DNA from 4 places in the Streptomyces sp. NBC_01381 genome. Region 4 is predicted to be linked to each of the others. Evidence: riboswitches for the same ligand, from Rfam matches in the RefSeq annotation. Region 4 holds a riboswitch; each other region holds the start of a gene.
What was found. A riboswitch is a leader RNA that binds a small molecule or an ion and turns the genes downstream of it on or off. The one in region 4 is predicted to bind cobalamin.

Region 1 (8,408 bases), on a different contig from region 4:
CGTCGCCCAGGAGAAGATCTCCGCCCACTACCCGTCGGGCGCCTCCGACCCCGCGGAGATCGTCACGGCCACCGGAAAGGCGGCGGAGGTCAAGTCCGCCGCGGCCGAGGTCGCCGGCGTCGCGCGCGTCGAGGACGGCGACCGCACCCGCGACGGCGAACTCACCACCCTTTCCGTGGTGTTGAAGGACGCCCCGGACAGCCGACAGGCCAAGGACACCGTCGACGCGCTCCGGGACGCCGTGCACGCGGTCGACGGCGCGGACGCCCTCGTCGGCGGCACCACGGCGGAGACCCTCGACACCCAGCGGGCCGCCGACCGCGATCTGCGCACGGTCATCCCGATCGTCCTGCTCGTCGTCCTCGGCGTCCTGATCTGGCTGCTGCGCGCCCTGGTCGCTCCCCTGCTGCTCCTGGCGACCGTGGTCCTGTCCTTCTTCGCCGCTCTCGGCGCCTCGAACCTGCTCTTCGAGAGCATCCTCGGGTTCGCCGGCGTCGACTGGTCGATCCCGCTGATGGGCTTCGTCTTCCTGGTCGCGCTCGGCATCGACTACAACATCTTCCTGATGCACCGCGTCAAGGAGGAGGTCGCGCGACTCGGTCACGGCCGCGGCGTACTGGAGGGCCTGACCAGCACCGGTGGCGTCATCACCTCGGCGGGCGTCGTGCTCGCCGCGACGTTCGCGGTCTTCGCCGGGCTGCCGCTGGTGACCATGGCGCAGATGGGCGTGATCGTCGGCATCGGCGTCCTCCTGGACACTTTCCTCGTACGTACGGTTTTGGTCCCCGCCCTTGCCTTGGACCTGGGCCGCCGGTTCTGGTGGCCGGGCAAGCTCTTCCACGCGCCGGGGCAGCGGGAATCCTCGCCGCGTGAGGCAGAACGGGAGGTCGAACACGCCTGATCGGTACGCCCACTTGGCACGCCCCGGTGCGACGGGCATCGCACCGGGGCCGCCCGTTCACCGGGCCGTCGGCGCGGCCACCAGCCCCCTCTCGGGCTCGGGGACCGGCCGGCCCGCCCGCCGCAGGGCCAGCACGGTGCGGACGGTGACGACGATCCGAAGCACCGCCAGGAGCACCCCGAGCCCGGCCACCGCGACAAGCAGCCGGCCCATGTCGGGCGCGAACAGCAGCACTTCGCGCAGGGTCACGCCCATCTGCTCGGGCAGGACGAAGCAGGCGACGCCTGCGGCCGGCAGGCAGCCGGTGACCGCTGCGACACCGCCCACCATCGCGCGGCCCGGGGCGCGCCGCTGTCCACCGCGGGAACGTACACGCGGACGCACCACCCGGAACCCCGACCACCCGACGACGGCCGCAAGAGCGACGGTGACGGCACCGAGTACGACGAGTGCCCAGGTCAACCACCCGTCCTCGTCGACCTGTCGGGGCTCACCGCCGAGCAGGATGCCCGCCGCACCGAAGGCGGTGTTGTTGAGCAGGTTTTCCTTGTTCTTCGCGAAGGCGTTGTGCTGGACGACAACCGCGAGGTTCCGCTCCGGGACGAGGACCACGATGCCGTGGTAGCCGGGTGTGGCACCCGAATGCCAGACCATGCGCGCGCTCGGGTCCTCCAGCTCGTCGTCCCGCCAGCCCAGACCGTAGCGGTGGCGATCATGGACGGAGATGGTCCCCTTGTGCATCTCCCGGAACCCTTCCGGGGTCAACAGGCCGCCCGCGTCACCGCGCGCGCCCTTGAGCTGGGCGGCGGCGAAGGCGCTCATGTCCTCGGGGCTCGCGCCGAGATAGCCGTACGGCACACCTGATGTGTCGAAGTCCGATGCGAACGACCGGGGTTGACCGAAGAAGAACCGGTACCCGGGTGGCAGTCCCCGCCGTTCGGCTCCCCCGGAGTCCGTGATGGCCCCCTTCATACCCAGGGGCCCCAGGACGTCCTTGCGCAGCTGCTCACCGAACGGCCGCCCTGTGACCTCCTCCAAGAGGGCGCCGAGCAGCATGTAGTTGGCGTTGCTGTACTCGTGCCGCTCGCCGGGCGGGGCAGACAAGGTGACGCCGGCCAGCTCACGGGCGAGGCGCCGGACGCCGCCCGGCTCGTTGTCGAAACGGTCCGCGCGCGTGATGCCGTCCCGCTCCGACAGACCGCTCGACTGGTTGAGCAACTGCCGCACGGTGACGGGCTTCTCACCCTCACCCTTGGGACGGAACCACGGCAGATGGCGCCGCACGGGCGCATCCAACTCGACCTCGCCCGCCTCGACCTGCCGCATCACGGCCAGCGCGGTGACCGGCTTGGCCAGGGAGCCGACCAGGAACGGGGTGCGGGAAGTGACCGGCTCGCCACGGCCGTCGCGCCCCCATGTGCGGCGGTGCACGACGTCGTCTCCACGGATGACCGAGTACGCGAGACCGGGCGCACCGGCCCGCTTCATCTGCCCTCGCACGAAGGAGTCCGCCTTCGCCGTCAACTCCCGCTCCCCCGCAGGATCCACCGCAGAGGCGGTCAGTGGCGTAAGCGCCATCAGGAGCATCAGGCACACCACACCGATCCCCCGTAACCATGCCGAGCCTGGCCTGCGGAATCCCATCGCCCGCACACCGCGCATCGCTTGCTCCACCCCTCGCCGTCACGCAGGGCGGACGCCCCGAGAGCCATAACAGTATGGCCGTACGGTTATTATTGGCAATACGGCGGTACGGTTACGCCATGCCACGCGTCGCCGATCACGAAGAACGCCGCCAGCAGGTCGCCGCCGCCGCGGGCAGGCTCATCGCCACCGAAGGACTGAAGGCGGCGACGGTCGCCAAGACGGCTGCCGCAGCCGGGATCTCGGTCGGGCTCGTCCAGCACTACTTCCGCACCAAGGACGAGATGCTGCTGTTCACGTACCGCCACGTCCTCGAGACGGTCGAGCACAGGCTTGCGGAACTCGTCGTCCGGTCCGAGAAGGCCGGCACACGCATCGAGCACACCCTCCTCGACGGACTCGCCGAGACCATGCCGCTGGACGAACAGCGCCGCCAGGAGTGCCGGGTCGCCCTCGCCTTCACCGGCCGGGCCGTCGACGACCCGGACCTGGCCGAGGTCAAGGCGGGCGCGCTCCGTCGGCTGCGCTCACTGATCGCCACAGCCGTCACCAACGCCAAGGAGTGCGGCGAAGTACCCCCCTCGACCGACGCCGCCACCGAGGCGGCCCGCATCGCCGCGTACACCGACGGGCTCACCGCGCATCTGTGCGCCGACCCCAGCGGGCTGCACCCCGACGCCGCACTCGCCGCTCTCGGCGACCACTTGGCCGGCGTGTTCACCGGCGAGTGCCTGCTGCGAGGGAAGGAGCCGGGAGTACGACCCGGCCGGGCGGGCGGGCCGTCATAAGTCGGCGCACAAACGCTCCGGCCACCTTTCGTATGGACGGCAACGACAAGCGGTCAGCACCCGCGCAGCACAGCCCGATGCGGCGGCCGCCCGCGACATGGCTACAGGACGGGCAGGCCGTAGAGGGAGAACTTTCGTCCGCCTTCCGGGCCCGAGGCGAAGCCCATGCACAGCTGCGGTTCCCCCGCCTCGGGCCCGTGCAGCACGGCAAGGCCTTCGGGCTCGCGGTGCGTGAGCTGGCGGCCGGCCTGGGACTTGTACTCCTGCACCACCGCCCCCGTGCTCAGGTCGATGCAGTGCAGCAGCACCGTGTTGTCCGGCTCTGAGGAGCTGTTGGCGTCGCGGCCGGCGCCCATCAACTGGTACGCGTAGTCGCCGTCCAGTGTCATGCCCTGAAAGGGCAGGCCGAGGTCCATGCCCGGCTGAGCGAAGTCGATCAGCGGCCAGAAGACCCCGGCAGTGAAGGCGTCCAGGTTGTAGAGCGCGTAGCGACGGCGCCCGGGGAGCCCGTGGCGCAGCAGCAGACGGCGGTTGTTCAGGTCAAGGGCGGCGCAGTTGGCGGTCGAGCCGGGGTGCGGGCGGTAGACGGTCACACGGCGGTCAGCGCTGTGCAGCACGGTGTTCTCGGCGTACGGGAAGCGGCCGATCGCGCGCCCGAACCCGGAGACCGGGTTGGCGTCGCACTCGACCCACAGCGTGACGGCTCCGCCCCAGCTGCTGCGGGAGCTGTCCACGCTGATCGCGGTGCCGTGGCCGAAGCCCTTGAGGTACATCCGGCCCAGCACCTCGCCGCGCATCGACAGCCGGTTCAGACAAAGGTCACCGGCATCGTGCCGCTCAGTATGGCTGTAGGTGCGCGATTCGCCCGCGAGCTGGACCCCGCTGGGGATCACCTGGAGCGCGTAGATGTGCCCGTGGAGCTCGTCGAAGGCGAAGGACTGCATCACCGTCTCGTGATGCAGCGTCTTCTCGTGGATCAGGCGGGCGCCGGTGTCGGCCAGGTCGAAGCGATCGCCCGTAACGTCCGGGGCGCTGTCCCGGCCGGCGGCAACGGCCTTTGGGACGCCGAGCGCTGCTGTCGCAAGCACCACACCGCTGAGACCGAGCACCGTTCTGCGGCTTGGCGACGTGAGGCCGGGCGCTGTCGATGAATCGGTAACTTGTCGAAGTCGCATTTCAGTACTTTTAACGCCCGTACACCTGCGTGGAGAACGGGCGCGCGGCGGTGCCGTGAAGTTCAGCCATTCGCTGTGCCGGGAGCACGTCGGCGCACCGGTCATCTTGCGCACTAGATTTACTAGGACGTCCAACTATATATTCGAGGCCAAGGCCCGCGGTGCAGGGAAGCCGGTGTGATTCCGGCACGGTCCCGCCACTGTGACCGGGGAGTACGTCGTCGAGCAGTACGCCACTGACGAGCAAGTCGTCGGGAAGGCGGGCGGCGTGCGGTGATCCGGGAGTCAGGATACCGGCCGCGGGATGTTCCGTGTTTCCACGAGGATGGAGCAGACACGCATGGCATCGACGCGCTTCCACGCTCTCGACGGACCCGTCCGGCGACTCCCGGCTCCCGCCGCGCAGTCCCCGCTCGCACGCCTCGTGCGCTGACGGCTGTCCAACCCACGCGATCTCGCGCAGCCCCGCGCTGACGTCACCGCGTCCACGCGGCGGAGCTGTGTGCCATCCCGGATCGATCCCTCCCATCGAGAGCAGGCATCCATGGTCCGCGAGCAAGACCGCACCACCGTACGCGAATTGACCCACTTCGTCGGAGGCAAGCACACCTCGGGAACTTCGGGGTTCTACGGCGACGTCTACGACCCCAACACCGGCCGCGTCCAGGCCCACGTTCCGCTCGCGAGCCGGGCCGAGACCGAGGCAGTGATCGACGACGCCGCCCGGGCCCAGCTCGAATGGGGCGCCTGGAATCCGCAGCGCCGCGCCCGGGTGCTGCTTCGCTTCCTCCAACTCGCCGACCAGGAGCGGGAATCCCTGGCCCGGCTTCTGTCCAGCGAGCACGGCAAGACCGTCGCCGACGCGCACGGAGACATCCAGCGCGGCCTGGAAGTGGTGGAGTTCGCCGCCGGCATCCCGCACCTGCTCAAGGGCGAGTTCACGGACAACGCGGGCACGGGCATCGACGTCCACTCGCTCCGGGCTCCCCTCGGCGTCGTCGCGGGCATCACCCCCTTCAACTTCCCGGCGATGATCCCGCTGTGGAAGGCCGCCCCGGCCCTCGCCTGCGGGAACGCCTTCATCCTCAAGCCCTCCGAGCGCGACCCGTCGGTGCCACTGCGCCTCGCCGAGCTCTTCCTCGAAGCGGGTCTGCCGCCGGGCGTACTGAACGTCGTCAACGGCGGCAAGGACGCCGTCGACACCCTGCTCGAGGACCCGCGCGTCGAGGCGCTGGGATTCGTCGGCTCCACTCCGATCGCCGCGCACATCTACGCCACCGCGGCCGCGCACGGCAAGCGGGCCCAGTGCTTCGGCGGCGCCAAGAACCACATGATCGTGATGCCGGACGCCGACCTCGACCAGGCCGTGGACGCCCTCATCGGCGCGGGCTACGGCTCCGCGGGCGAGCGCTGCATGGCGATCTCGGTGGCTGTTCCAGTTGGCGAGAGCACCGCCGATGCCCTGGTGGCACGGCTGCGCGAGCGCATCGCGCAGCTGAGGATCGGCCGCAGCGACGACCCTGAGGCCGACTTCGGCCCGCTGGTCGGCCCGGACGCGCTGGAGCGGGTGCGGTCCTACGTCGACCTCGGGGTTCAGGAGGGCGCCGAACTCGTCGTGGACGGCCGGGACTTCACCCTGCCCGGCCACGAGGGCGGGTTCTTCGCCGGAGCCTCGCTCTTCGACCGGGTCACCCCGGCCATGCGCATCTACCAGGAGGAGATCTTCGGCCCCGTCCTGACCGTCGTACGAGCAGCGGACTACGAGGAAGCCCTGCGCCTGCCCAGCGAGCACACCTTCGGCAACGGCGTGGCGATCTTCACCCGGGACGGCGACACCGCCCGCGACTTCACCCGGCGCGTGAACACCGGGATGGTCGGCGTCAACGTGCCCATCCCGGTGCCGGTCGCCTACCACACGTTCGGTGGCTGGAAGCGCTCCGGATTCGGGGATCTGAACCAGCACGGCCCGGACGCGATCCGCTTCTACACCCGTACGAAGACGGTCACTTCACGCTGGCCGGCGGGCCTGCGCGAGGGCGCCAGCTTCACCATCCCCACGATGAGCTGAGGAGCGGGCCATGACCAACACCTCGCTCACCGAGGACCAGCAGGCCCTCGTCGAGGCCAGCCTGGACTTCACCCAGGACCACCTCGCCCCGCACGCCCTGGACTGGGACCGCGACAAGCACTTCCCCGTCGACGTGCTGCGCAAGGCGGCCGGGCTCGGGCTCGGCGGCGTGTACGTGCGGGAGGAGTCGGGCGGCTCGGGACTCACCCGCTCCGACGGCGTCCTCGTCTTCGAGACCCTGGCGTCGGGCTGCCCGTCCATCGCGGGGTACCTCTCCATCCACAACATGGTCGCCTGGATGATCGACGCGTATGGCGACGACGCCCAGCGCGAACGGTGGCTGCCGCGCTTGTGCGCCATGGAGGACCTGGCCAGCTACTGCCTGACCGAACCGGGCGCCGGGTCGGACGCGGCCGCCCTGACCAGCCGGGCCGTCCGCGACGGCGACGACTGGGTGCTCAGCGGCGTCAAACAGTTCATCTCCGGTGCGGGCGCAGCCCAGTTGTACGTCGTGATGGCCCGCACCGGCGTCGACGGACCGGACGGGGTGTCCGCCTTCGTCGTCGACAAGGACGACCCCGGCCTGTCCTTCGGCGCCAACGAACGCAAGATGGGCTGGAACGCCCAGCCCACCCGCCAGGTCGTCCTGGACGGGGTACGCCTGCCCGCCGACCGGCTGCTCGGCCAGGAGGGGCAGGGCTTCCGCATCGCGATGAGCGGCCTCAACGGCGGCCGCCTCGGGATCGCCGCCTGCTCGCTCGGCGGCGCCCGCAGCGCCCTCGACCGCGCCCTGGCCCATCTCGCCGACCGGGAAGCGTTCGGGCAGCGCCTCCTCGACTCACAGGCGCTTCGGTTCCGCCTCGCGGACATGGCCACCGAGCTCGCCGCCGCCCGGGCCCTGGTCGGAGAAGCCGCCCAGGCTCTGGACCGGAAGGATCCCGGCGCGCCCTACCTGTGCGCGATGGCCAAGCGGTTCGCCACCGACACCGGCTACTCCGTCGCCGACCGCGCACTCCAACTTCACGGCGGCTACGGCTACTTGAGCGAATACGGCATCGAGAAGATCGTCCGTGACCTGCGAGTCCATCAAATCCTGGAAGGGACCAACGAGATCATGCGCGTCATCGTGGCCCGCGGCATGACGGAGGCGTTCGCATGACCGGCGCAGAGCGATCAGGACAGCGCGAGCAGGCCGAGGAGACCGTGCTGCTGCACCGCGCGGGACGGGTCGGCGTCATCACGCTCAACCGCCCCAAGGCACTCAACGCCCTCACCCACCCGATGGCGCTCCGCATCACCGAGGCCCTCGCCGCCTGGGAGCGCGACCCGGCGGTCGAGACGGTCGTGCTGACCGGCGCGGGCGAACGGGGCCTGTGCGCGGGCGGCGACATCCGCGCGATCCACCAGGACGCACGCGACGGGGACGGCACCGCGTCGGCGGCGTTCTGGCGCGACGAGTACCGGCTCAACGCCCGGATCGCCCGCTACCCCAAGCCGTACGTGGCCCTGATGGACGGCATCGTGATGGGCGGCGGCGTCGGCGTGTCCGCGCACGGCAGCGTCCGGATCGTCACCGAACGCTCCCGGATCGCGATGCCGGAGACGGGGATCGGGTTCGTCCCGGACGTCGGCGGCACGTATCTGCTGGCGCTCTCCCCGGGCGAACTCGGCACGCACCTTGCGCTCTCCGGAGCTCAAGTGGGCGCCGAGGACGCCCTGTTGTGCGGGCTCGCCGACCATTTCGTACCGTCGCAGTCGCTGGCCCGGACGGTCGATGACCTGTCCACGCTGCCCGTACGAGAGGTGCTGGCCCGAAACGTACAGGAGCCCCC
Region 2 (8,408 bases), 840 kb from region 4:
GGTCGTCGGGGTCAATTCGGGCACCGCGATGCGCGCGCTCGCCGACGGGTGGGACGAGTCCGACGGGGACAAGCCCAACGTGTGGTCGCCCGCCGGGAGTTCATGGCTCTCGCTGGCCCGCAGCCGCGCGAAGGAGACGGCGAAAGAGCTGTTCCCCGAGCAGGAGCAGGCGAAGCCGATCGCGCAGAGCCCCCTGACCATCGCGATGCCCAAGCCGATGGCCAAGGAGCTCGGCTGGCCCGAGCGGACGATCAGCTGGAAGGAGCTCGCGGACTGGTCGAAGGACGCCGACGGGTTCTGGAAGGAGCACAACCGGCCGGAGTGGGGCGCCTTCAAGCTCGGCAAGACGAACCCCGGCTACTCGACGTCCGGACTCAACGCCACCGTCGCCGCCTTCTTCGCCAAGACCGGCACCAGCAGCGAACTGAGCACCCCGCACATCGACAAGCCCGCCAACCAGGACTTCGTCAAGAGCATCGAGAAGTCCGCGGTCCACTACGGCGACACGACACTGACGTTCCTCGCCAACCTCCGCGAGGCGAGCGAGGCGGGCCCGGACAAGGCCATGTCGTACATCTCCGCCGTCACGCTGGAGGAGAACACCGTCGTGGCGTACAACGCCGGGTATCCGTGCGGGGCTCCGAGCGACGACAAGGGCTGCGCGAGGACCAGCAAGCCGCACACCCCGCTGGCCTCCTTCTATCCCAAGGACGGGATCCCGTTCTCCGAGCACCCCTACATCGAGCTCAACGGCATGACCGCGGCACAGAAGGCGGTCTCCGGTGACTTCCTCGACTATCTGCGCACCCCCGCGGTGTTCAAGAAGCACTTCGCGCCGTACGGCTACCGCACCCACGAAGGCAAGGTCCTCAAAGGAACCGGGCAGGTCGCCGAGGCCAACGGAGTGCTGCCCGACGCCCCCTTCACTCCCATGCGGCTGCCCGAGGGCGATGTGCTCGACCGGCTGCTTGAGCTCTGGCCCACGCTCCGCAGGCGCGCCAACGTCCTGACCGTCATCGACACGTCCGAGTCGATGAACAGCGAGGTGCCGGGCACGGGCGACACGAAGATGGAGCTCCTGAAGCGGGCCGAGCCCGCCCTGTTCGGGGAGTTCTACAAGAGCGACCGGGTCGGCCTCTGGAAGTTCTCGGATGCCGACGTCCTCGGCGGCGGCCGCGACCACAAGGAACTGGTGCCGCTCGGCCCGTTCGACGGAAAGCTGTCCGGCGGCCCCCGCTCGAAGGCGCTGACCGACAACGTCACCGGGCTTGAGCCGGGCGGCGCGACCGGCCTCTACGACACCCTGGACGCCGCCGTGAAGACGCTGCGCGAGGACTACGACCCGGCGGCCATCAACGCGGTCGTGCTGCTGACCGACGGCGTCAACGAAGACAGCAACAGCCTGTCGCTCGACAAGCTCCTGAAGCGGATCGGCGATCGCGGAAAGCCGCAGATCCGGGTGTTCACGATTGCCTACGGCGACAAGGCGGACGAGAAGGACGCCGGGGGCAGGACCGTCCTCCAGGAGGTCGCATCGGCCACCGGAGGACGGGCGTACGACGCGAAGAACCCCAAGATGATCAATGATGTGATCACCAGCGTGATCTCCAATTTCTGAGAATCCCGTTTCTGAGCATCTAGCTTCTGAGAAACCGGATCGCCGGGCGCCCGTCCGTGGTCCCGGTCACCACCGCCCGCACCCCGTACACCTTCGCGATCAGCTCCTCGGTGAGCACGTCGGCGGGGGTGCCCGCCGCGTGGGCCGTGCCCTCGTGCAGGACCAGCAGGTGGTCGCAGAACATCGCCGCCAGGTTGAGGTCGTGCAGGGCGACGACGCTCGTCACGGGGAGGTCGGCCACCAGGGAGAGCAGGTCCAGCTGGTGGTGGATGTCCAGGTGGTTGGTGGGCTCGTCCAGGAGGAGTTCGCGGGGGTTCTGGGCCAACGCGCGGGCTATCTGGACGCGTTGGCGTTCGCCGCCGGAGAGGGTGTGCCAGGACTGGGCGGCGCGGTCGGTGAGGCCGGTGCGGGCAAGGGCATCGGACACCGCCTCGTCGTCCTGCGCCGACGGCGGGGACCAGGCCCTGCGGTGCGGGATGCGGCCCAGGCGTACGACGTCTCGTACGGTCAAGTCGACCTGGGTCACGGAGTGTTGGTCGACGACGGCCACTCTGCGGGCCACCGTCCGGCGGCCGAGTTCCGGCAGCGGGCGGCCGTCCAGGGTGACCACCCCCGAGGCCGGGGAGAGGACACCGGCGAGCAGGCGCAGGAGGGTGGACTTGCCCGAGCCGTTGGGGCCGAGGAGGCCGACCGTCGCGCCCGGCGGCGGGGCGATGCTCACCCCGTCGACGATGAGGCGGCCGCCCGCCCGGCGGCTGACCCGGTCCGCTCGCAGTCCGGCGGTCATAGGGCGGCCTTCCGCGTGCGGTAGAGGACCAGGACGAACGCAGGGACGCCGATCAGGGACGTCACGACTCCCACCGGCACTTCCTGGGGGTCAAGGACCGTGCGGGCCAGTGTGTCCACCCACACCAGGAACACCGCGCCCGCCAGCGCCGTGACCGGGAGCAGCCGCGCGTGCCCGGAGCCGACCACCGCGCGGGCCGCGTGCGGCAGGACAAGGCCGACGAAGCCGATGGCGCCCGCGCTGCTGACCAGGACCGCCGTCAGCAGGGCGGTGACGGAGAGCAGGATCAGACGGGTGCGGGCCACGTGGACGCCCAGCGTCGCCGCCGCGTCCTGGCCGAACGCGAAGGCGTCCAGGGTGCGGGCCTGCGCCAGGCAGACGGTGAGCGCCGCCAGGAGGACCGCGGCGCAGATCCATACGTCCGTCCAGCCCACCCCGCTGAGCGAGCCGAGCAGCCAGAACAGCACCCCGCGCGTCGTCTCCGCGTCGGCCGCCGTCAGGATCACGAACGAGGTGAGCGCCGAGAACAGCTGCATGGCCGCGACGCCGGAGAGCACGACGCGGTCGGCGCTCCCGCCCAGCGCATGGCTGAGCAGCAGGACCAGGGCGAAGGAGCACAGGGCGCCGGCGAAGGCGCCCGCCGAGACCGACACGACTCCCCCACCGACCCCGAGGACGACGACCACGACGGCTCCCGTGGACGCCCCGGAGGAGACGCCGAGGACGAAGGGGTCCGCGAGCGGGTTGCGCAGCAGGGACTGGAGGACCGTCCCGCAGACCGCGAGGCCCGCGCCGCACACCGCGGCGAGCAGGGTGCGCGGCATCCGCAGGTTCCAGACGATGCCGTCCCGCAGCGGCGTGAGCCCCGTCTCTCCCCCGCCGAGGTGCGCCACGACCGCCGAGAACACATCCGGTACGGAGATGGCGGCGGGGCCGATGGTGACGGCCACCGCCACGGAGAGCGCGAGCGCGGCGACGCCCGCCGCCCACAGCAGGGCGCCCCGCGCGAGCGTCACTTGGCGAGCCCGAACTCGCGTAGTGCGTCCGCCACTTGCTCCACTCCGTCCACCGTCCGGATCGTGGGGTTCATCGCCTGGCCGCTGAGCAGGACGTACCGCTTCTTCTTCACGGCGGTCAGATTCTTGGTGACCGGGTTGGACTCCAGGAACTCGATCTTCTTCTTCGCGCTCTCGGCCGTCTGCGACTTGCGGGTGAGGTCGCCGATGACCAGGACGTCGGGGTCACGGTCCGCCACCGTCTCCCAGTTGATCTGGGGCCACTCCTCGCGGGTGTCGTCGAAGACGTTCTTGGCGCCGAGCTCGCGCGTGATGATGCCGGGGGCGCCGCAGCAGCCCGCTATGTAGGGGGCCTTGGAGTCGGAGAACCAGTAGAGGAGCGTCGTGTCGGAGGCGTCGATGCCCTGCTTGGCCTTCGCCAGGCGGGACTTCAAGCCGGCGACCAGGCGCTCGCCGCGCTTCTGGACCCCGAACGCCCGCGCCAGGTCGCGCACTTCGCCGTACACCGTGTCCATGGTGAGCGCCTTGACGCGGCTGCCGTCGCCGTCGCCGGTGTTGTCCTTGCCCGCGCAGTCGGTGGGCGAGACGTACGAGGGGACGCCGAGCTCGGTGAACTTGGCGCGGTCGGCGACGCCGCCCTTGCTCACCGTCGCCAGGAAGGAGGCGGTCACGAAGTCCGGCTCCTGGGCGAGGACCTTCTCGAAGGACGGGTAGCGGTCGGAGAGCCGGGGGACCTTGGCGTTGTCCTTCTCCAGGCCCTTCAGGACCGGGTCGGTCCAGGTGCCGGTGCCTGCCATGCGGTCGGCGAGGCCGAGGGAGAGCAGGATCTCCGTGGAGCCCTGGTCGAGGGAGACCGCCCGCCGCGGCGGCGCCTCGATCTGCGACTTCTTGCCGCAGGAGGTGAGGGTCAGCGGGTAGCCGGCAGCCTTCTTGTCCGTGGTGGAGGGCGTCGACGAGCCACCGCAGGAGGTCAGCGTGACGGCCAGGGCCATGCCGAGGAGGACGGGTATACGTACACGACGGGCTGTGGAGGACACACGATCCCTTGAGTCTCATGGCTCATACGCGGAGCCTGGCCTGCTTGATCACCTCCGCCGCCCGGTGCGCGGACAGAGGTGCCAGCAGGTCTTCGGACTCGGGGATCGGCCGGGCGGGGCGCCTTCCCAGGCGTCCGTGGACGCCCAGTGGCCGTGGCCCCGCCCGTTCCCCCTCACCGCTGCGCGTCAGTTCCGGATTCGCACCGGATTCCCTGGCCCTGGTGTGGGTTTGACTGGCGTGCGCAAATTATCACGCGGGCCGGGGCGAGCCGCGGTAGGTGCCGAAGGACCACTTGTTGCCCTCGGGGTCGGCGATGGCGAACTCCCGGCTGCCGTACGGCTGGTCCTCGATCTCGCGGATGATCTCCACTCCGGCATCGGTGAGGCGCCCATAGAGATCGTCGACATGGTCCGTGACGACGTACGCGCCGAAGGTGCCCGGCTTGAGGCACCAGGCCTCGGCCTTCTCGTCGTACGAGCCGAGCATGATCGCCCCGCCCTCGGGCCAGTCGAGCTCGGCGTGGGCCACGCGGTCGCCGTCCTCGTAGACGGCGGTGCGCAGGAAGCCGACCGTGCCGACGAGGAAGTCGATCAGGGCGGGTGCGTCGTGGGCCTGGAGGGTCGGCCAGACGTCGGGGGCGCGTCCCGCGGGGGTGGCTGCGGTCTGGGTCTGCTGCTTCTCGGTGGTGTTCATGGCTCCTACTCTTCGCCTCCGCCATGGCTCCCGGCTTGGATATTCCGGCACTCTTCGGCCAGCCAGCCGCTGGGGCTCGTGCCGGTGTACTGCCGGAAGTCCCGCACCAGGTGGGAGTGGTCGAAATAGCCGCAGTCCGCGGCGACCCGCGCCAGATCGGGCGCGGCGCCCGCGGCGACGGAGCGCACGACGGTGTTCCGCGCGCGCTGGAAGCGCATCAGGCGGGCGGCCTGCTTGGGGCCGATCCCCGTCTCGGCGCGGAAGAGGGCGGTGAGCCTGCGCTCGCTGAGCGCGACGTGCCGGGAGAGACCGCCGATCGTGCCCGCGCCCCGGTGCCTGGCCAGCCAGGCCCAGGCCTCGGCGACCTCGGGGCGGACGGATCCGCGGGCGTCGCCGGCGGCAACCCGCTGCCTCAAGTAGGCGGACAGGGCGGCGAATCGCTCCTCCCAGGTGTCCCGCTCGCACAGCAGCTCCCGTACGTCGGCGGCGCGGCGCCCCATCACCTCCGTGCCGGACGTGACGATGTCACCGGCGAGCTCGGCGGCCGGTACGCCGAACAGGGCGCGGGCGGCGAGCGGATGCACGGCGAGCTGGATGCCCGCCTCGTGCTCGGGCTTGACGACGTACGCCGGTGACTGGTGCAGACCGCCGAGGACGATGTCCGTGCTGATCGCGTCGGCGCCGCCCGCCTGCTCGGGGGTGAGGCCGCTGACGACCGGGCCGTCGAACGAGAAGATCAGGGTGAGATACGGGGAGGGCAGGCCGCGGTGCAGGCCAGGCAGCTCGCCCGTGGTGCGGTAGCCGACCGCGGACACGACCATGCCGTCGAGCCGCGGGACGGCCCGCACGAACTCGCGGGAGCCGGTCTCCATACGTTCCAGTATGCGATGCACGGGGCCCGGGCGCGGGGCGGAAGCGTTCGATGCTGCTACCCGCGCGGGGCCGGTCCATGCCCCTCACGACCGGTGACGTCGATCATGGGAATCTGCCGTCTGACCTCGTACGATGACCCGCCGCTCCGGACGGGGCGCAGACCGCTCTCAGGGGGCAGAAACATGGCAGTAGGAGCAAAGGGCAAGCTCGCGGTTCTCGGTACGGCGGGCGCGCTCACCGCGGCGGTGCTCGCGGGCGTGGCGCTCTGGCCGGGCACGGAGGCGACGGCGGCCGACACCTCGGTCAAGACCGCGGCCGAGCTGCCGCACTGGCCGAAGCCGGTCGCCGCGAAGCTCGGCAAGGTGATCTCGGAGAACGGCCACAAGGGTGCGTACGCCGTCTTCGACGCGGACAACACGACGTACCGCAACGACCTGGAGGAGGCGCTCCTGCCCTTCCTGGAGATGAAGGGGGTGCTGACCCGCAAGTCGATGGACCCGTCGCTGAAGGTCATCCCCTTCAAGGACACGGCGCAGCACAAGGAGAGCCTGTACAGCTACTACAACCGGCTCTGCGAGGTCGACGACCAGGTCTGCTATCCGTGGGCCGCGCAGATCTTCTCCGGTTTCACGCTGAAGGAGCTCAAGGGGTACGTCGACGAACTCCTCGCCTACGACAAGCCGATCCCGGCCGAGTACTACGAGGACGGCAAGCTGACCAAGACCGAGGTCGAGGCGCCCGAGTTCTTCACCGGCATGCAGGAGCTCTACAAGTCCCTGCGGGCGCACGGCATAGAGGTGTACGTCGTCAGCGCGGCCAGCGAGGACCTGGTGCGGATGGTCCTGTCCGACCCCAAGTACGGCTACAACGTGAAGCCCGAGAACGTCATCGGCGTCGGCCTGCAGCTCAAGGACCGCAAGACCGGTGAAGTCACCAGCTCCCGCAAGGAGATCGCCGAGGGCCGCTTCGATCAGAAGAAGCTCGCGGGGCGTGAGCTGACGCCGAACCTGTGGGCGCCGCTGACCTGGTTCCAGGGCAAGCCGGCGGCCATCAACACCTACATCGACGAGTGGAAGAAGCCCGTCCTGGTGGCCGGCGACACCCCGGTGAGCGACGGCCCGATGCTTTTCCACTCCGCGGATGTGCAGCACGGCGGGGTGCGGGTCTGGGTGAACCGCAAGGACAAGTACATGCAGCAGCTGAACGAGATGAAGCGGACCAACGCCGACCGGCAGCGTGAGCTCGGCCAGAAGGTCACCGCCGACAAGCGGTGGCTGACGGTGGTGCCGGACGAGATCCGCTAGGCCTCGGCCGCCCCGACCACGCCCGTGGCCATCGCCTCTCCCAAGGCCGAGTGATCCGCCGCGTTCTGGGCCACGTACCGCAGCGCGAAATCCGCCACGGCGCGGTCGAACGTGTCGGCGCCGCCCAGGTACGCGGCGATCGCGATCCGGTCGCCGGAGCGGGCGTGCGCACGGGCCAGGGCCGTGCCGCACAGGCCCGCGTAGCGGGACAGTTCCGAGGGCTTCATGGACGACACGTCCGCCGAGCCCTTCATGTCGCGGAGCTGGCGCCAGTAGAAGGCACGCCCCTGGGGGCCGGTCATCCAGCCCAGGAAGATGTCGCCCGAGGCCTGCAGCAGCCGCTGCCCGGCGACGACCCGGTGACCGGGGTGGCGGTAGGGGCCCTGCGGCAGGTGCTCCTCCAGGACCGATCGCAGCGCCTCCTTGATCTGGAGGAAGAGCGGGTCGTCGGCGTCGCGGCCCGCAAGCAGGACGATGAAGCAGCGGGTGCCGACGCTGCCCACCCCGACCACCTTCCGCGCCGCGTCCACGAAGTGGTACCGGTCGAGGAGGAGCCTGCGCTCCTCGGAGAGCGTGGAGCGGTAGTCGCCGAAGATCTTCCGCAGCGCCGCCATGTCGGGCACGCCCACCTGCTCCAGGAGCGGCGGATCGTGGATGATGCGGCGCTCTCCGTCCACCTCCTCGGTCAGCTTGCCGAGCGCCTGGAGGCTGGTGCGCTGCCGCGCGCGGTCGAGGGTCGCCGTCAGGCGCTTGCGATCGCGGGTGGAGCCGATGAGCGTCAACAGGCCGTGGGCGTCTATCTGTTCGTACCAGACGGCGAGTTCGCCGAGCCCGGCGAGGCGTCGCATCGAGGTCCGGTACGCCGTCACCGCCGCGAGGGCGGCCTCGTGGGCGGCGGGCTCCGCGTGGCCGTTGTCGCGGGCCGCCACGGCGACGCTCGCGGCCAGGCGTTTGACGTCCCATTCGAAGGGGCCGGGGTAGGTCTCGTCGAAGTCGTTGAGGTCGAAAAGCAGGGTGCGTTCCGGCGAGGCGAACAGGCCGAAGTTCAACAGGTGGGCGTCACCGCAGAGTTGGACCGT
Region 3 (5,115 bases), on a different contig from region 4:
GTGGCTCCCTCTTCACAGCTGCGCCTTCCCCCCTGCGGCGGACGAACAGTGACCCCATCGGGAGGAGGGCCGGGAGGAGCAGGCAGCCCCTCCCGGCCCTCGGCTCACCTCAGGACTCCGGAAGTTCCGACCGTACGGTGCGGGCCGCGGTGACCAGGTTCTCCAGGGATGCCCTGGTCTCGGTCCAGCCGCGGGTCTTCAGGCCGCAGTCGGGGTTGACCCACAGCCGCTCGGCCGGGATGGCTTCCAGTCCTGTACGCAGCAGAGCGGCCGCTTCCTCGGTGCTTGGCACGCGCGGGGAGTGGATGTCGTAGACGCCGGGTCCGGCCTCTCGGGGGTAACCGTGCGCGGCCAGCTCCCGGGCGACCTGCATGTGCGAGCGCGCGGCTTCCAGACTGATGACGTCGGCGTCGAGGTCGTCGATGGCCTGGACGATGTCGCCGAACTCGGCGTAGCACATGTGCGTGTGGATCTGGGTCTCGTCGCGTACGCCGCTGGTGCTGAGGCGGAAGGATTCCGTGGCCCAGTCCAGGTAGGCGGGGTGGTCGGCCGCTCGCAACGGCAGCGTCTCGCGCAGGGCGGGCTCGTCGACCTGGATGACCGAAGTGCCCGCCGCCTCCAGGTCGTTGACCTCGTCGCGCAGGGCGAGGGCGACCTGGCGGGCGGTGTCGCCGAGGGGCTGGTCGTCGCGGACGAAGGACCAGGCGAGCATGGTGACAGGACCGGTGAGCATGCCCTTGACCGGCTTCGACGTCAGGGACTGGGCGTACGAGGTCCAGCGCACCGTCATCGGCTCGGGCCGGGAGATGTCCCCGGCGAGGACCGGCGGTCGCACATAACGGGTGCCGTACGACTGGACCCAGCCGTGCTGCGTGGCCAGGTAGCCCGTCAGCTGTTCGGCGAAGTACTGGACCATGTCGTTGCGTTCGGGCTCGCCGTGCACCAGGACGTCGATGCCGGTCTTCTCCTGGAAGGAGATGACCTCCTGGATTTCAGTCTTGATGCGCTCCTCGTAACCCGCGGTGTCGATGCGTCCGTTGCGCAGGTCGGCGCGGGCGGTACGCAGTTCGGTGGTCTGCGGGAAGGAACCGATGGTCGTGGTCGGCAGGAGCGGCAGACCGAGGTGGGCGCGCTGGGCTTCGGCCCGCGCGGTGTAGGGCTTGGAGCGTCGGCCGTCCGTGTCGGTGACGGCGGCGGCCCGGGCTCGTACGGCCTCGTCGTGAGTGATGGGCGAGGCGGCCCGGGAGGCCAGGTCGGCGCGGTTGGCGGCGAGTTCGGCGGTGATGATGCCGGTGCCGCCCGCGAGTCCCTTGGCGAGGGTGACGAGCTCGGCGGTCTTCTGTTTGGCGAAGGCCAGCCAGCGCAGGATCTGCGGCTCGATGTCCCGCTCGGCCGACGCGTCCAGGGGTACGTGAAGGAGCGAGCAGGAGGCCGCCACGTCCACCCGGTCGGCGAGACCGAGCAGCGTGCCCAGGGTCGCGAGCGACTTCTCCAGGTCGTTGATCCAGATGTTGCGGCCGTTGACGACGCCCGCGACCAGGCGCTTGCCGGGCAGCCCGCCCACGGCGGCCAGCGCGTCCAGGTTGGCGGCCGCCGCCTCGGTGAAGTCCAGAGCCAGGCCCTCGACCGGCGCCTTGGCCAGGATCGGCAGGGCTTCGCCGAGCCGGTCGAAGTAGGAGGCGACGAGGAGCTTCGACCGGTCGGTGAGGGCCCCGAGGTCGCGATAGGCGCGCCCGGCGGCGTTCAGCTCGGCGGGGGTGCGGTCCTGGACCAGCGCGGGCTCGTCCAGCTGAACCCACTCGGCCCCGGCCGCGCGCAGGTCCGAGAGGACCTCGGCGTACACGGGAAGAAGCCGGTCGAGGAGTGTGAGCGGGTCGAAGTCCGCGGCCACGCCCGGGGCGGGCTTGGCGAGCAGGAGGTACGTGACGGGTCCCACGAGCACGGGCCGGGCGGTCAGACCCAGCGCGATGGCCTCACGGAGCTCCGCGACCTGCTTGGTCGAGTCGGCCGTGAACACCGTGTCCGGGCCCAGTTCCGGGACCAGGTAGTGGTAGTTGGTGTCGAACCACTTGGTCATCTCCAAGGGCGCCACGTCCTGGTTGCCCCGGGCCATCGCGAAGAAGCCGTCGAGTGCGTCGGCTTCGACGGCCGCCCTGTGCCGGGCAGGGATCGCGCCGACCATGACGGTCGTGTCGAGGACGTGGTCGTAGTACGAGAAGTCACCGGTGGGCACTTCGTGGATGCCGGCCTCGGCGAGCTGCTGCCAGTTGGTACGGCGCAGATCGCGGGCGGTCTCCTTCAGGGCGTCCGCGGTGACGCGGCCCTTCCAGTAGCCCTCGATGGCCTTCTTCAGTTCACGGTTCTGGCCCTGACGGGGGTAGCCGTACACGGTGGCGCGTGCTGCCGCGGCTGCGGACTCGGTGGTCACGGAGATCTCCTTCACGAGATGAATCCCTGAGGTCCCGATGACGGACCAGGGCGCGAAGGGGTGACAAACCGAACGGAACAGCCGCACCCGGATGGGTACGTGTCCGTTGCAGATGGTCGCCGACCCGCCCTCGAGGTCACCGGGATTCCGCGCACGAACGGTCGCGCGCGGGCAACGGGCAGGTCTTCGGACTCGCGAGCACGTCCTCCGTGTGGAGGACACCTACTGGCCGTCGCTTCCCAGACCCGGCCGGGCCCAGTGCATGTGACGGCGGTCGTTCCCGCTCACCGCTGCGGGGCAGTCCCGGATTCCCACCGGGTTCCCTCTTACGACGCGTCCCGCCTGGCGGACGGGGCGAACCAGCTGCCCGGCCAGACTAGACGCAGTCGCTCGTCAGCGGATCAGCGGGTCACATGGCGGACGGTGAGATGCAGCATGGTTTCGCGGTCCTTGCCTCTTGGTACGCGCCCTCTTCCTGGCGCCTCAGCGATTCGGATCTGGACGCGACGGTGTCCAGGCCGATCAGGTCGGCCAGCTTGAGCGGACGCATAGGGTGGGCGCAGCCGAGCTCCATGCCGGCGTCCACGTCGGTGGCCGTGGCGAAGCCGGACTCGGCCATCCTGATCGCCGAGAGGAGGTGCGGGATGAGCAGCGCGTTGACGACGAACCCGGCCCGGTCCTGTGAACGGACCACGCTCTCGCCCAGGACGTGGGTGCCGAAGTCCCGTGCCGTCTCGGCCACTTGGGGGGCCGTGTGCAGTGAAGTCACGATCTCGACCAGGGGCGGCACAGGTACCGGGTTGAAGAAGCGCAGGCCGAGCACCTGGTCGGCCCGCTGGGTGACCATGCCGAGGCGCATCACCGGGATCGAGGAGGTATTGGTGGCCAGGATCGCCTCCGGATCTTCGACGATCTTGTCCAGGGCGGCGAAGACCTCCGTCTTGGCCTCGGTGTTCTCCACGACGGCCTCGATGACGAGCTGCCGGTCGGCCAGGTCGTCGAGCGTGCCGGTGAAGGTCAGGCGCGCGAGCGTGTGCTCGGCGCCAAGGCGGTCGAGTTTGCCACGTTCCACTGCCCGTTCGAGGGAGGCCGCGATGCGCTCGCGGGCCGCGCGGGCGGCGAGCGCGTCCGCCTCGCACAAAGACGTCGCGGCACGCGGGCGCGAGCGCCGGGTGGGCGCCCCAGGAGCCGTCGAAGCCGTCCTCGGCCTCACGTTCCTTGTCGAGCCGGACCTTGGCGAAGGCGGCCTCGTTGACTTCCGGGGCCTTGTCCGGGACCTGGGCCGCCATACCCGCGATGGCATGCGCGCCGCGCTTGTGGCAGGTGCGGACCAGGAGTGCGGTGTAGGCGCGCATGAAGGGGGCGGGCATGGTGACCTTGGCCCGGTCGGGCAGGACGAAGACGTCGTTCCACAGCCGCGCCTCGTCCTGGTTCTCCAGCTTGGGCAGGTAGAAGTACGGGCCGTACCCCGCGTCGATCTGCCCGGACGAGCCGAGCAACGCGTAGACGGTCATCGCGGGCAGGGCCGCCCACAGACCGGTGATCGGAGGCAGACCGGCCAGCACGGCGTAAGCCATCACCTGGGGGATCAGATACGCGGCCACGGTGAGGCCGGCGAGCAGATCACCTCGCAGATCCGCACGCCGGTAGTGGGCCAGAACCGTCAGTCCCGGCGCCACTCGGCCCAGAAAGGCAGCGCCTCGTCGGCGCGGCTCGGCCATGGGCGCCGCCGCCTTCCCTGTGCGAGAGCTGCTTCGCTGTTCAGCGTGTGCCCGGCCGTGGTGACGACGCATGGACCTGTCGGTCCCGCAGTGGGGTACACCCGGCCCCGTCGAACACGCCGGAACGGGGCGACCATGGAAGCAGAAGTACGCAGGCACACGAAGGACGCTGTCTGGAGGCACCCGCCGTGGACCTCTCCGCGATCGCCCCGGACGCCCTGCGCCAGGACACCGGCGCACCGCCCGAACACGCCAGGCCGGCCCTCCTGACCTTCCTCGGCGGAGTGGGAACGGTCACCGGCAGCAAGTTCCTGGTCGAGAGCGACCACGCACGGATCATGGTCGACTGCGGTCTGTTCCAGGAGCCCGCGGAGCTGCGGCGCCGCAACTGGCGTCGTCCCTCCTACGAGGCGTCGTCGATTCGGTCGGTGGTGCTGACGCACGCGCACCTCGACCATTGCGGATATCTCCCCCGTCTTGTCCGCAACGGCTTCCGCGGGCAGATCGTGACCAGCGCGTACACCGCGAGGCTCGCCGAGATCGTGCTCCGCGACTCCGCCCAGCTGCAGATGGAGACGGCCGACCATGCCAACCGCCACAGCTGGTCGCGACACGACCCGGCCCGGCCGCTCCACACCGACGAGGACGTCGACCGCACGCTCGCGCTCTTCGACCCTGTACGGACCGGCGCTGTCACCGAGATCGCCGAGGACACCTGGCTCCGGCTGTACCGCGCCGGGCACATCCTCGGTTCCAGCTGGGCCCATCTGACGCTGGAGGACGGGCACACACTCGCTGTCAGCGGGGACCTGGGACGTCCGGGGCACCCGTTGCTGCGCCCTCCGGAGCCGTTCTCCGGCGCCGACGCTCTGCTGATGGAGTCGACCTACGGCAACCGGGAGCACGAAGACTCCGCCGAGCCCGAGGTCCTCGCCGACGTCATCGGACGGACCCTGGCCCGCAAGG
Region 4 (8,408 bases):
AGGATCGTGCAGCCGGGCGTCAACCGCCCGTCCTTCTCCGCCTGTTCGACCATGTGAAGGGCCGGGCGGTCCTTGATGGAACCGGTCGGGTTCCGGTCCTCCAGCTTCGCCCAGATGCGTACGTCGTCCGATGGGGACAGGCTCGGCAGACGGACCAGGGGCGTGTTGCCCACGGCCGCCAGCGGGGAGTCGTAGCGAGGCATCCGGGATCAGACCATGCCGCCGGCCACGGCCGGGAGGATCGTGACGTTGTCGCCGTCGGTGAGCTTGGTGGAGATGCCGTCCAGGAAGCGGACGTCCTCGTCGTTCAGGTACACGTTCACGAAGCGGCGCAGCTTGTCGCCTTCGACGATGCGCTCGGCGATGCCCGCGTGCCGCGAGTCGAGGTCGGCGAAGAGCTCGGCGAGGGTGTCCCCACTGCCCTGGACGGCCTTCTCGCCGTCGGTGTAGGTGCGGAGGATGGTCGGGATGCGGACCTCGATGGCCATGGCTGAGGGCTCCTGTCGGGAGAAGTCACGTGGTGGGCGCGCGGCGGCCCGGTCGTGCGGGTGCGTGGTGCTTGATGCGTAATGCGTGGTGCAAGGGCAGGACGCGGTGGTGGCGCCGCGGCTCACGGCCGTACGGCGGCAGCGGTCAGCGCGGACAGATCGCGCTCGAGAGCCTGCACAGATCGACGTGCAGACGCGCAACGAGCAGCATGCCCGGCATCTTGTCGCTCACGTCGTGGGGAACCATGCGGTCATCGTATCGATTCCCGGTCCGGGTTCTGGAATGTGATCTCGCATGGTGGACGGATTACGTCCATCACGTGGATGGCGGGAGATACGTGACCGTCGGCGCCCCGGTCGCGGGGTGGACCGAGACCTCTGCCGTCACCCCGTACACCTCGGCCAGGAGCTCGCTGGTCAGGACCTCCTTCGGCGGTCCTGACGCGAGGAGGCGGCCGGCGTCGAGAACGTACAGACGATCGCAGTAGTACGCCGCGAGATTCAGGTCGTGCAGGGCGAGGAGGTTGGTCGTGCCGAGGGCGCGGACCAGGCCGAGGATCTCCAGCTGGTAGCGGATGTCCAGGTGGTTGGTCGGCTCGTCCAGGATCAGTACGGCGGGCTGCTGCACCAACGCCCTTGCCACCAAGGCGCGTTGGCGCTCGCCGCCGGAGAGTCCGGCGAAGGTGCGGTGCGCGAGGCCGGCCGCGCCGACCCGCTCGAGGGCCGCGCGGGCGAGACGCTCGTCCTCGGCCGTGTCCGCCTCCCAGAAGCGCTTGTGCGGGGAGCGGCCCATCGCGACGATCTGCCGGACGGTGAGCTCGAAGCCGCCGTGGCCGTCCTGCGGAACGGTGGCGATGCGGCGGGCGCGGGCCTTGGCGGAGCTGCCCGCCAGGTCGTCACCGTCCAGGAGGACGCGGCCGCCGGTGGGCGTCAGCGTGCCGTACACACAGCGCAGGAGGGTCGTCTTGCCGCTGCCGTTGGGGCCCACGATGCCGACGGTCTCGCCGTCGGCGGCGTGCAGCGTGACGCCGTCGACGAGGAGGCGGCCGCCGGGCGCCCGATAGGCGAGGTTCTCGGTGCTCAGGGCGGTCATACGGCCGCCTCCCCGCCACGGCTCCTGCGCAGCAGCCACAGGAAGAACGGGCCGCCGGTGAGCGCGGTGAGCACCCCCACCGGGATGTCCTGCGGGGCGGCGACCGTGCGCGCGGCGAGGTCGGCGGCCACCAGGAACACCGCGCCCGCGAGCGCCACGACCGGCAGCAGCGCGCGGTGGGATGCGCCGACCAGCATCCGGGCGGCGTGCGGCACCATCAGGCCGACGAAGCCGATGGCTCCGCTGTACGCGACGAGTACGCCGGTCAGGAGCGAGGCGACGACGAAGACGGCGGCGCGGAAGCGTGCGGTGTCCAGGCCGAGGACGGTGGCGCCCTCCTCGCCGACGAGGAGCAGGTCCAGGGGGCGGGCCAGGGCGAGCAGGAGCGCCGTGCCGACGATCAGTACGCCTGCGGGGAGGGCCAGCATGTCCCAGCGGGCGCTGCCGAGGCCGCCGAGCGTCCAGTACAGGACCTCCTGCAGATGGTCCGTGCTGTCCGCGACGACCAGGATCAGGCTGGTCAGGGCGGAGAGGATGTACGAGACGGCCACGCCCGCCAGGATCAGCCGGCCCGTGGCGAAGCCGCCGCCGGCGCTTCTGGCCAGGGTGTAGACGAGCAGCAGGGAGAGGAGCGCGCCCGCGAAGGACGCGGCCGGGATCGTGACCGTGAGGGACAGGCCCGCGCCGATGCCGAAGGCGCTGCCGAGGACGATCGCGGCGACCGCGCCGGCCGACGCGCCGGAGGAGACTCCCAGGAGGAAGGGGTCCGCGAGGGGGTTGCGGACCAGGGCTTGGAGGACCGTGCCTATGACGGCGAGGCCCGCGCCCACGGCCGCGCCGAGCAGGACCCTGGGTAGGCGGGCGTCCAGCACGATCGTGCGGAAGGGGGAGGGTTCCGCTCTGCCCGTGAGGATCTCCAGGACATCGGTCACGGGGATCTTGACCGAGCCGAGGGCGAGGCCTGCGGTGGCCGCTGCGGCGAGGGCCATGAGGAGGGCGGTGATGACGGCTGCGTAGGGCGGTTTCTGAGAGGTGCGGCTCACAGCTGCTCCGCCAGCTTCTTCACCGCACCCGGAGCCCGCACCCCCGTCACCACATCCGACAGCGGCAGCACCGCGAACCGCTTGTTCTTGATGGCGGGGACGTCGGCGAGCACCGGGTCCTCCAGGAGGCGGCGCTTCTTCTGGGCGACGGTCGTGCCGCCGTAGTCGAGGATCAGGATCACCTCGGGGCTGCTGTCCACCACCGACTCCCAGGACGCGTCGCCGAAGGACTTGTCCAGGTCGGCGAAGACGTTGCGGCCGCCCGCCCGCTCGATGATGTCGTTGCCGATGCCCCGGCCGCCCGCGGTGAAGGCCGTCTTGTCGCCGCTGTCGTACACGAAGACCGGGAGGGGTTTGCCGCCCTTCAACTTCTTTTCGGTGTCGGCCAGTTCGCGTTCGGCGCCGCTCACCCAGCGGTCCGCCCGTGCCCGTACCCCGAAGGTGGAGCCGACCTCGCGGACCTCCCGGAAGACGTCCTTCATGGTCACCGGGCGCTTCGCGCAGCCCTCCACGTCGAGGCGGGTCCTGATGCCGGACTTCGCGAGCGCCGCGCGGCTGCGGCCCTCGCCCGCGAGGAAGGCGCTCGGGTAACCGCCGTACACGAAGTCGGGGTTGGCGGCGAGCAGCTTCTCGTAGGAGGGGTACTCCTTGGCCAGGACCGGGACGGACGCGTAGGCCTTCTCGTACGACGGAAGCACCTTGTCGTCCAGGAAGGCGGTGCCCGCCATGCGGTCCGCAAGGCCAAGCTCCAGCATCACTTCCGTCGTGTGCTGGTTCATCGTCACGGCGCGCTTCGGGGGCGCATCGTACGTCGTCTTCACGCCGCAGTTGGTGACGGTGTACGGGAACCCGGCGGCCTTCGCCCCCGGCGCGGCATCGGGCTCCGCGGAGCTCGTGCACGCGGCGAGCGGGGCGAACAGGGCGGCGGCTATGAGTGCGCGCAGCGGTCGGGACATGGCTGAGCTGTGCCTCCTCCAGGGGATTCCGCGTCCCCTGTATCCGTGGGAGAGGGCGGCAGGTCAGTTCCTGACTGCCCCACCCGCGAAGGGTGGGGTCACAGTGGCGGGACCGTGCCGGATTCGCACCGGCTTCCTGGGTCCTGCCGCCTCAAAGGTGAGGCTCAGTATGCCTGGACGACCTTGACCTCTTCCTCGGTGACCTCGCCATCGACGATCCGGTAGGAGCGGAACTGGAAGTCGCCCGCGCCGTCGGTGTCCGCCGTGGAGACCAGGACGTAGTGCGCGCCGGGCTCGTTCGCGTACGTGATGTCGGTGCGCGAGGGGTACGCCTCGGTCGCCGTGTGCGAGTGGTAGACGATCACCGGCTCCTCGTCGCGGTCGTCCATCTCGCGGTACAGCTTGAGCAGGTCGCCCGAGTCGAACTCGTAGAACGTGGGCGAGCGGGCCGCGTTCAGCATCGGGATGAAGCGCTCGGGGCGGCCGGTGCCCGCGGGACCCGCGACCACGCCGCACGCCTCGTCGGGGTGGTCCTGGCGCGCGTGCGCGACGATCTGGTCGTGGAGGGCCTGGGTCAGGGTCAGCATGGGAGCCAGGATAAGCAGAGGGGCCCGTCCGTACCGAAGTGTGGTACGAACGGGCCCACATGCTGGGATCAGCAGGGATCAGGCGGGAGTCAGGACTTGATCGCGTCCTGCGGCTCGGCGTCGCCGCCGCCCGTCGGCTGACCGTTGCGCTTCTGCATGACCAGGTAGCCGACGCCCAGGATGAGCGCCCACACCGGGGCTGCGTAGAGCGAGATGCGCGCGTCCTTGTCGACGCCCATCATCACGATGACCATGCCGATGAAGAGCAGTGCGAACCAGCTCGTGTACGGCGCGCCCGGAGCCCGGAAGGTGGACTGCGGCAGCTCGCCGCGGTCGGCCTTGCGGCGGTACTTGATCTGGCAGACCAGGATCATGATCCAGGCCCACATGCCGGAGATGGTGGCGAAGGAGACGACGTAGTTGAACGCCTCGCCCGGCCACTGGTAGTTGATCCAGACGCCGACCAGCATGAACGCGGCGGAGACGGTGGTGCCGACCAGCGGCAGGCCGTTCTTCGTCAGCTTGGTGAAGAACTGCGGGCCCTGGCCGTTGAGCGCCAGGTCGCGGAGCATGCGGCCCGTGGAGTACATGCCGGAGTTGCAGGAGGAGAGCGCGGCCGTCAGGACGACGAAGTTGACGATGGCGGCACCGATGCCCAGACCCATCTCCTCGAAGGCCTTCACGAACGGGGAGACGCCCGGCTTGAAGGACGTCCACGGCACGACCGAGAGGATCATGATGAGCGCGCCGACGTAGAAGACGGCGATGCGCCACGGCACGGTGTTGATGGCCTTGGGCAGGACGGTCTTGGGGTCCTTGGACTCGCCCGCGGTGACGCCGACGAGCTCGACGGCGAGGAAGGCGAACATCACGATCTGCAGCGTCATCAGCGTGGAGCCGATGCCGTTGGGGAAGAACCCGCCCTGGTCCCACAGGTGGCTCACGGACGCGGTGTCACCGGCGTCGGAGAAGCCGATGGTGAGGATGCCGGCGCAGATGAGGATCATGCCGATGATCGCGGTGACCTTGACCATCGAGAACCAGAACTCGAGCTCACCGAAGAGCTTCACGGAGATCAGGTTGGCGCCGTACAGGATGACCGTGAAGATCAGCGCGTACGCCCATTGTGGGATGGAGTTGTGGGTCCAGTACTGCATGTACTGGGCCGCGGCCGTGACTTCCGTGATGCCGGTGACGACCCAGAAGAGCCAGTACGTCCAGCCGGTCACGTATCCGAAGAACGGGCCGATGAACTCGCGCGCGTACTCCGAGAAGGAACCCGAGACGGCGCGGTACATGAGCAGCTCGCCCAGGGCCCGCATGATGAAGAAGATGACAAGGCCGGCGATGGCGTACGCCAGGATGAGGCTGGGGCCGGCCTTGTGAATGGCCTTGCCCGCGCCGAGGAACAGGCCGGTGCCGATGGCACCGCCGATCGCGATCATCTGGATCTGGCGGGCCCCGAGCCCGCGCTGATAGCCCTCGCCGGATGAACCGGACGAGCCCTTGGCCTGATCGGCCTCATTGCCGTCGTGATGCTCTTCGACCTGCACTGAGGTCATGGTGACGCCTTTCTCCACGCTGATCCGTGCCCGCAGTCTGCGTATGGCCACGGATCAGGTCCTGATCCCCCCGGATATGGATGGAGTGCTACCGGCGGTCTGCCGGCCCGAGCGCCATCGGTGACATGGGTGGCGTCACCGAGTGGTCGTGAAGATTTATCACGGTCGCAACAGTGATCGGCTCAGCCACGTGTGGCGCAGACCACTGGAAGAAGCGGACAAAATTCCCCCGCGGCGTCATACGGGGGCATTGAAGTGACGTGATCGTTATCCGGATTTGAGGATCCGCTGAGCGAACACCTGTTACAGGTGCCGTCTACATCGATTTTCGGCCCCCGTGAGCCGTTCCACTACACCGGCAACTGCACCAGCAACTACACGATCAACGTGCTGACCAGCGTCTCCTGCAGACCGCCCAGCCACAAATAGGCCATCACCATCGGTTTGCGCGGATCCTCGTCCGGCAGCTGGTAGAGGAGGTCCGTGTCCTCCTCGTCGATGACGTCGAGGCGGGCGCCGATCGCGAGCCGGAGGTCGTTGAGGGCGCCGAGCCAGTGCCGGGACTCCTCCGCCGACAGCTTGAGGACGGCGCCGCCGTCGCCTGCCGCCGTCATGGAGTCCAGGCAGCGGATCACGACCAGGGCGTCGTCCCGCTTCTTGGCCCGCAGGTCGTTCTCCGTAAAGCGCCTGAACTCCGCGGAGTACGCCCGCAGTTCGTCCTCGTCGGCCTTCTCGCTGCCCGGTCCGCCGTACGCGTCGGGCAGCAGCCGCTGGAGCACCGGGTCGGTCGGCGGCTCGCTGGGGCCGTCCGCGAACAGCTCGGCGAGCGGGTCGTCGGAGGCGTCCTCTCCCGGTCCGGGGCCGATCAGCTCAAGGAGCTGGACGGCGAGGGAGCGGATGATCGAGATCTCGACCTCGTCGAGCGCGACGGCGGCGCCGCCCCCGGGGATCGCTTCGAATTGTCCTGGCATCAGATGCGTCGCTGCTTCCGGTCCACTGCTGTCGGCCTGCTACTTGCGGTCCTGCTGGAGGGTGGCCCAAAGCCCGTACCCGTGCATGGCCTGGACGTCGCGCTCCATCTCTTCGCGCGTGCCGGTGGAGACCACGGCTCGGCCTTTGTGGTGCACATCCATCATCAGCTTGGTGGCCTTGTGCTTCGAGTACCCGAAGTACGCCTGGAACACGTACGTCACGTAGCTCATCAGGTTGACCGGGTCGTTGTGGACGAGCGTGATCCAGGGGACGTCGGGCTCCGGGACGGCGAACGTCTCTTCGGCCGATTCCGGGCGCGTGATCTCTGCGGGAGCCGTACTCACTTGTCCCATGCTGCCACCCGCAGGGGGCCATCGCACAAATGGACCCGGGAAATCGTCAGAGTGACGAGATGCGGGGTAGCATCCTTCGTATGAACACAGCGGACCTTGGGCTGCCGGTGGATGTTCCGTCGACGGCGCTCTTCACCGATCACTACGAGCTGACGATGCTGCAGGCAGCGCTGAAGGCGGGCACCGCCGACCGGCGCTCCGTCTTCGAGGTCTTCACGCGCAGACTGCCCGAGGGACGGCGCTACGGAGTGGTGGCCGGCACCGGCCGTGTCCTGGACGCCGTGGAGAACTTCCGCTTCGATGCCGACGTCATCGGCTTCCTGCGCGAGCGCCGTGTCGTCGACGAGGAGACCCTGCAGTGGCTCGCCTCGTACCGCTTCCGCGGTGACATCTGGGGCTATCCGGAGGGCGAGGTCTACTTCCCGGGCTCGCCGATCCTGCGCGTCGAGGGCTCCTTCGCGGAGTGCGTCCTCCTGGAGACGGTGATCCTCTCCATCCTCAACCACGACTCGGCGATCGCGGCCGCAGCGTCCCGGATGGCGTCGGCCGCCGGTGAGCGCCCGCTGATCGAGATGGGCGCACGGCGCACCCACGAACTGGCGGCCGTCGCCGCATCGCGCGCCGCGTACGTCGGCGGCTTCACCACCACGTCCGACCTGGCGGCGGGCTTCCGCTACGACATCCCCACGGTCGGCACGTCCGCGCACGCCTTCACCCTCCTGCACGACAACGAACGCGACGCCTTCCAGGCCCAGGTGAACTCCCTCGGCCCCGGCACGACGCTCCTGGTCGACACATACGACGTGACCGAGGCCGTCCGTACGGCCGTCGAGGTCGCCGGGCCCGAGCTCGGCGCCGTACGCATCGACTCCGGCGACCTGCTCCTGGTCGCCCACCGGGTCCGCCAGCAGCTGGACGAGCTCGGCGCCACGAAGACCAAGATCGTGGTCACCTCCGACCTCGACGAGTACGCCATCGCCTCGCTGGCCGCGGCGCCCGTCGACGCGTACGGCGTGGGCACCCAGCTGGTCACCGGTTCCGGGCACCCCACCTGCTCGATGGTCTACAAGCTGGTGGCCCGCGCCCACTCGGCGGACCCTCAAGCTCCGCTGGAGGCGGTGGCGAAGAAGTCCGTGGGCGGGAAGTCGTCCGTCGGCGGCCGCAAGTGGGCCGCCCGGCGGCCCGACGAGCACGGGGTCGCCGAGGCCGAGGTGATCGGCACGGGCCCGGTTCCGGTGGAGCTCGCCGACCACGAACTCCTCGTCGAGCTGATCAAGGGCGGTGAGGTGGTGGCGCGCGAGCCGCTGGACACGGTCCGCGACCGGCACGCGGCGGCACGGGCCCGGCTCCCCCT

Region 1: another riboswitch for cobalamin. It lies ahead of OG453_RS41130 (CoA-acylating methylmalonate-semialdehyde dehydrogenase); the one in region 4 lies ahead of OG453_RS09775 (ABC transporter substrate-binding protein).
Region 2: another riboswitch for cobalamin. It lies ahead of OG453_RS13575 (ABC transporter substrate-binding protein); the one in region 4 lies ahead of OG453_RS09775 (ABC transporter substrate-binding protein).
Region 3: another riboswitch for cobalamin. It lies ahead of metE (5-methyltetrahydropteroyltriglutamate--homocysteine S-methyltransferase); the one in region 4 lies ahead of OG453_RS09775 (ABC transporter substrate-binding protein).

What each region holds. Positions count from the first base shown of each region.
Region 1 covers NZ_JAPEPI010000003.1:609,916-618,323, forward strand. The annotation lists gene OG453_RS41110 (MMPL family transporter) at 1-901, shown strand, start outside; gene OG453_RS41115 (serine hydrolase) at 959-2,479, opposite strand; gene OG453_RS41120 (TetR/AcrR family transcriptional regulator) at 2,665-3,333, shown strand; gene OG453_RS41125 (teichoic acid biosynthesis protein C) at 3,435-4,421, opposite strand; cobalamin riboswitch at 4,638-4,825, shown strand; gene OG453_RS41130 (CoA-acylating methylmalonate-semialdehyde dehydrogenase) at 5,053-6,576, shown strand; gene OG453_RS41135 (acyl-CoA dehydrogenase family protein) at 6,587-7,735, shown strand; gene OG453_RS41140 (enoyl-CoA hydratase/isomerase family protein) at 7,732-8,408, shown strand, end outside.
Region 2 covers NZ_JAPEPI010000001.1:2,877,801-2,886,208, reverse strand. The annotation lists gene OG453_RS45340 (substrate-binding domain-containing protein) at 29-1,618, shown strand; gene OG453_RS13585 (ABC transporter ATP-binding protein) at 1,638-2,405, opposite strand; gene OG453_RS13580 (iron ABC transporter permease) at 2,402-3,421, opposite strand; gene OG453_RS13575 (ABC transporter substrate-binding protein) at 3,418-4,413, opposite strand; cobalamin riboswitch at 4,524-4,711, opposite strand; gene OG453_RS13570 (VOC family protein) at 4,709-5,152, opposite strand; gene OG453_RS13565 (helix-turn-helix domain-containing protein) at 5,158-6,024, opposite strand; gene OG453_RS13560 (HAD family hydrolase) at 6,208-7,329, shown strand; gene OG453_RS13555 (DUF2252 domain-containing protein) at 7,326-8,408, opposite strand, start outside.
Region 3 covers NZ_JAPEPI010000003.1:632,569-637,683, forward strand. The annotation lists gene OG453_RS41200 (hypothetical protein) at 1-16, opposite strand, end outside; gene metE (5-methyltetrahydropteroyltriglutamate--homocysteine S-methyltransferase) at 110-2,428, opposite strand; cobalamin riboswitch at 2,609-2,757, opposite strand; gene OG453_RS41210 (3-hydroxybutyryl-CoA dehydrogenase) at 2,838-3,569, opposite strand; partial or broken gene OG453_RS41215 (SulP family inorganic anion transporter) at 3,586-4,221, opposite strand; partial or broken gene OG453_RS41220 (MBL fold metallo-hydrolase) at 4,338-5,115, shown strand, end outside.
Region 4 covers NZ_JAPEPI010000001.1:2,039,592-2,047,999, reverse strand. The annotation lists gene OG453_RS09795 (PLP-dependent cysteine synthase family protein) at 1-203, opposite strand, end outside; gene OG453_RS09790 (MoaD/ThiS family protein) at 210-488, opposite strand; gene OG453_RS45120 (putative leader peptide) at 634-735, opposite strand; gene OG453_RS09785 (ABC transporter ATP-binding protein) at 805-1,581, opposite strand; gene OG453_RS09780 (iron ABC transporter permease) at 1,578-2,570, opposite strand; gene OG453_RS09775 (ABC transporter substrate-binding protein) at 2,621-3,580, opposite strand; cobalamin riboswitch at 3,624-3,772, opposite strand; gene OG453_RS09770 (M67 family metallopeptidase) at 3,745-4,167, opposite strand; gene OG453_RS09765 (amino acid permease) at 4,257-5,729, opposite strand; gene OG453_RS09760 (DUF2017 domain-containing protein) at 6,104-6,700, opposite strand; gene clpS (ATP-dependent Clp protease adapter ClpS) at 6,740-7,054, opposite strand; gene OG453_RS09750 (nicotinate phosphoribosyltransferase) at 7,135-8,408, shown strand, end outside.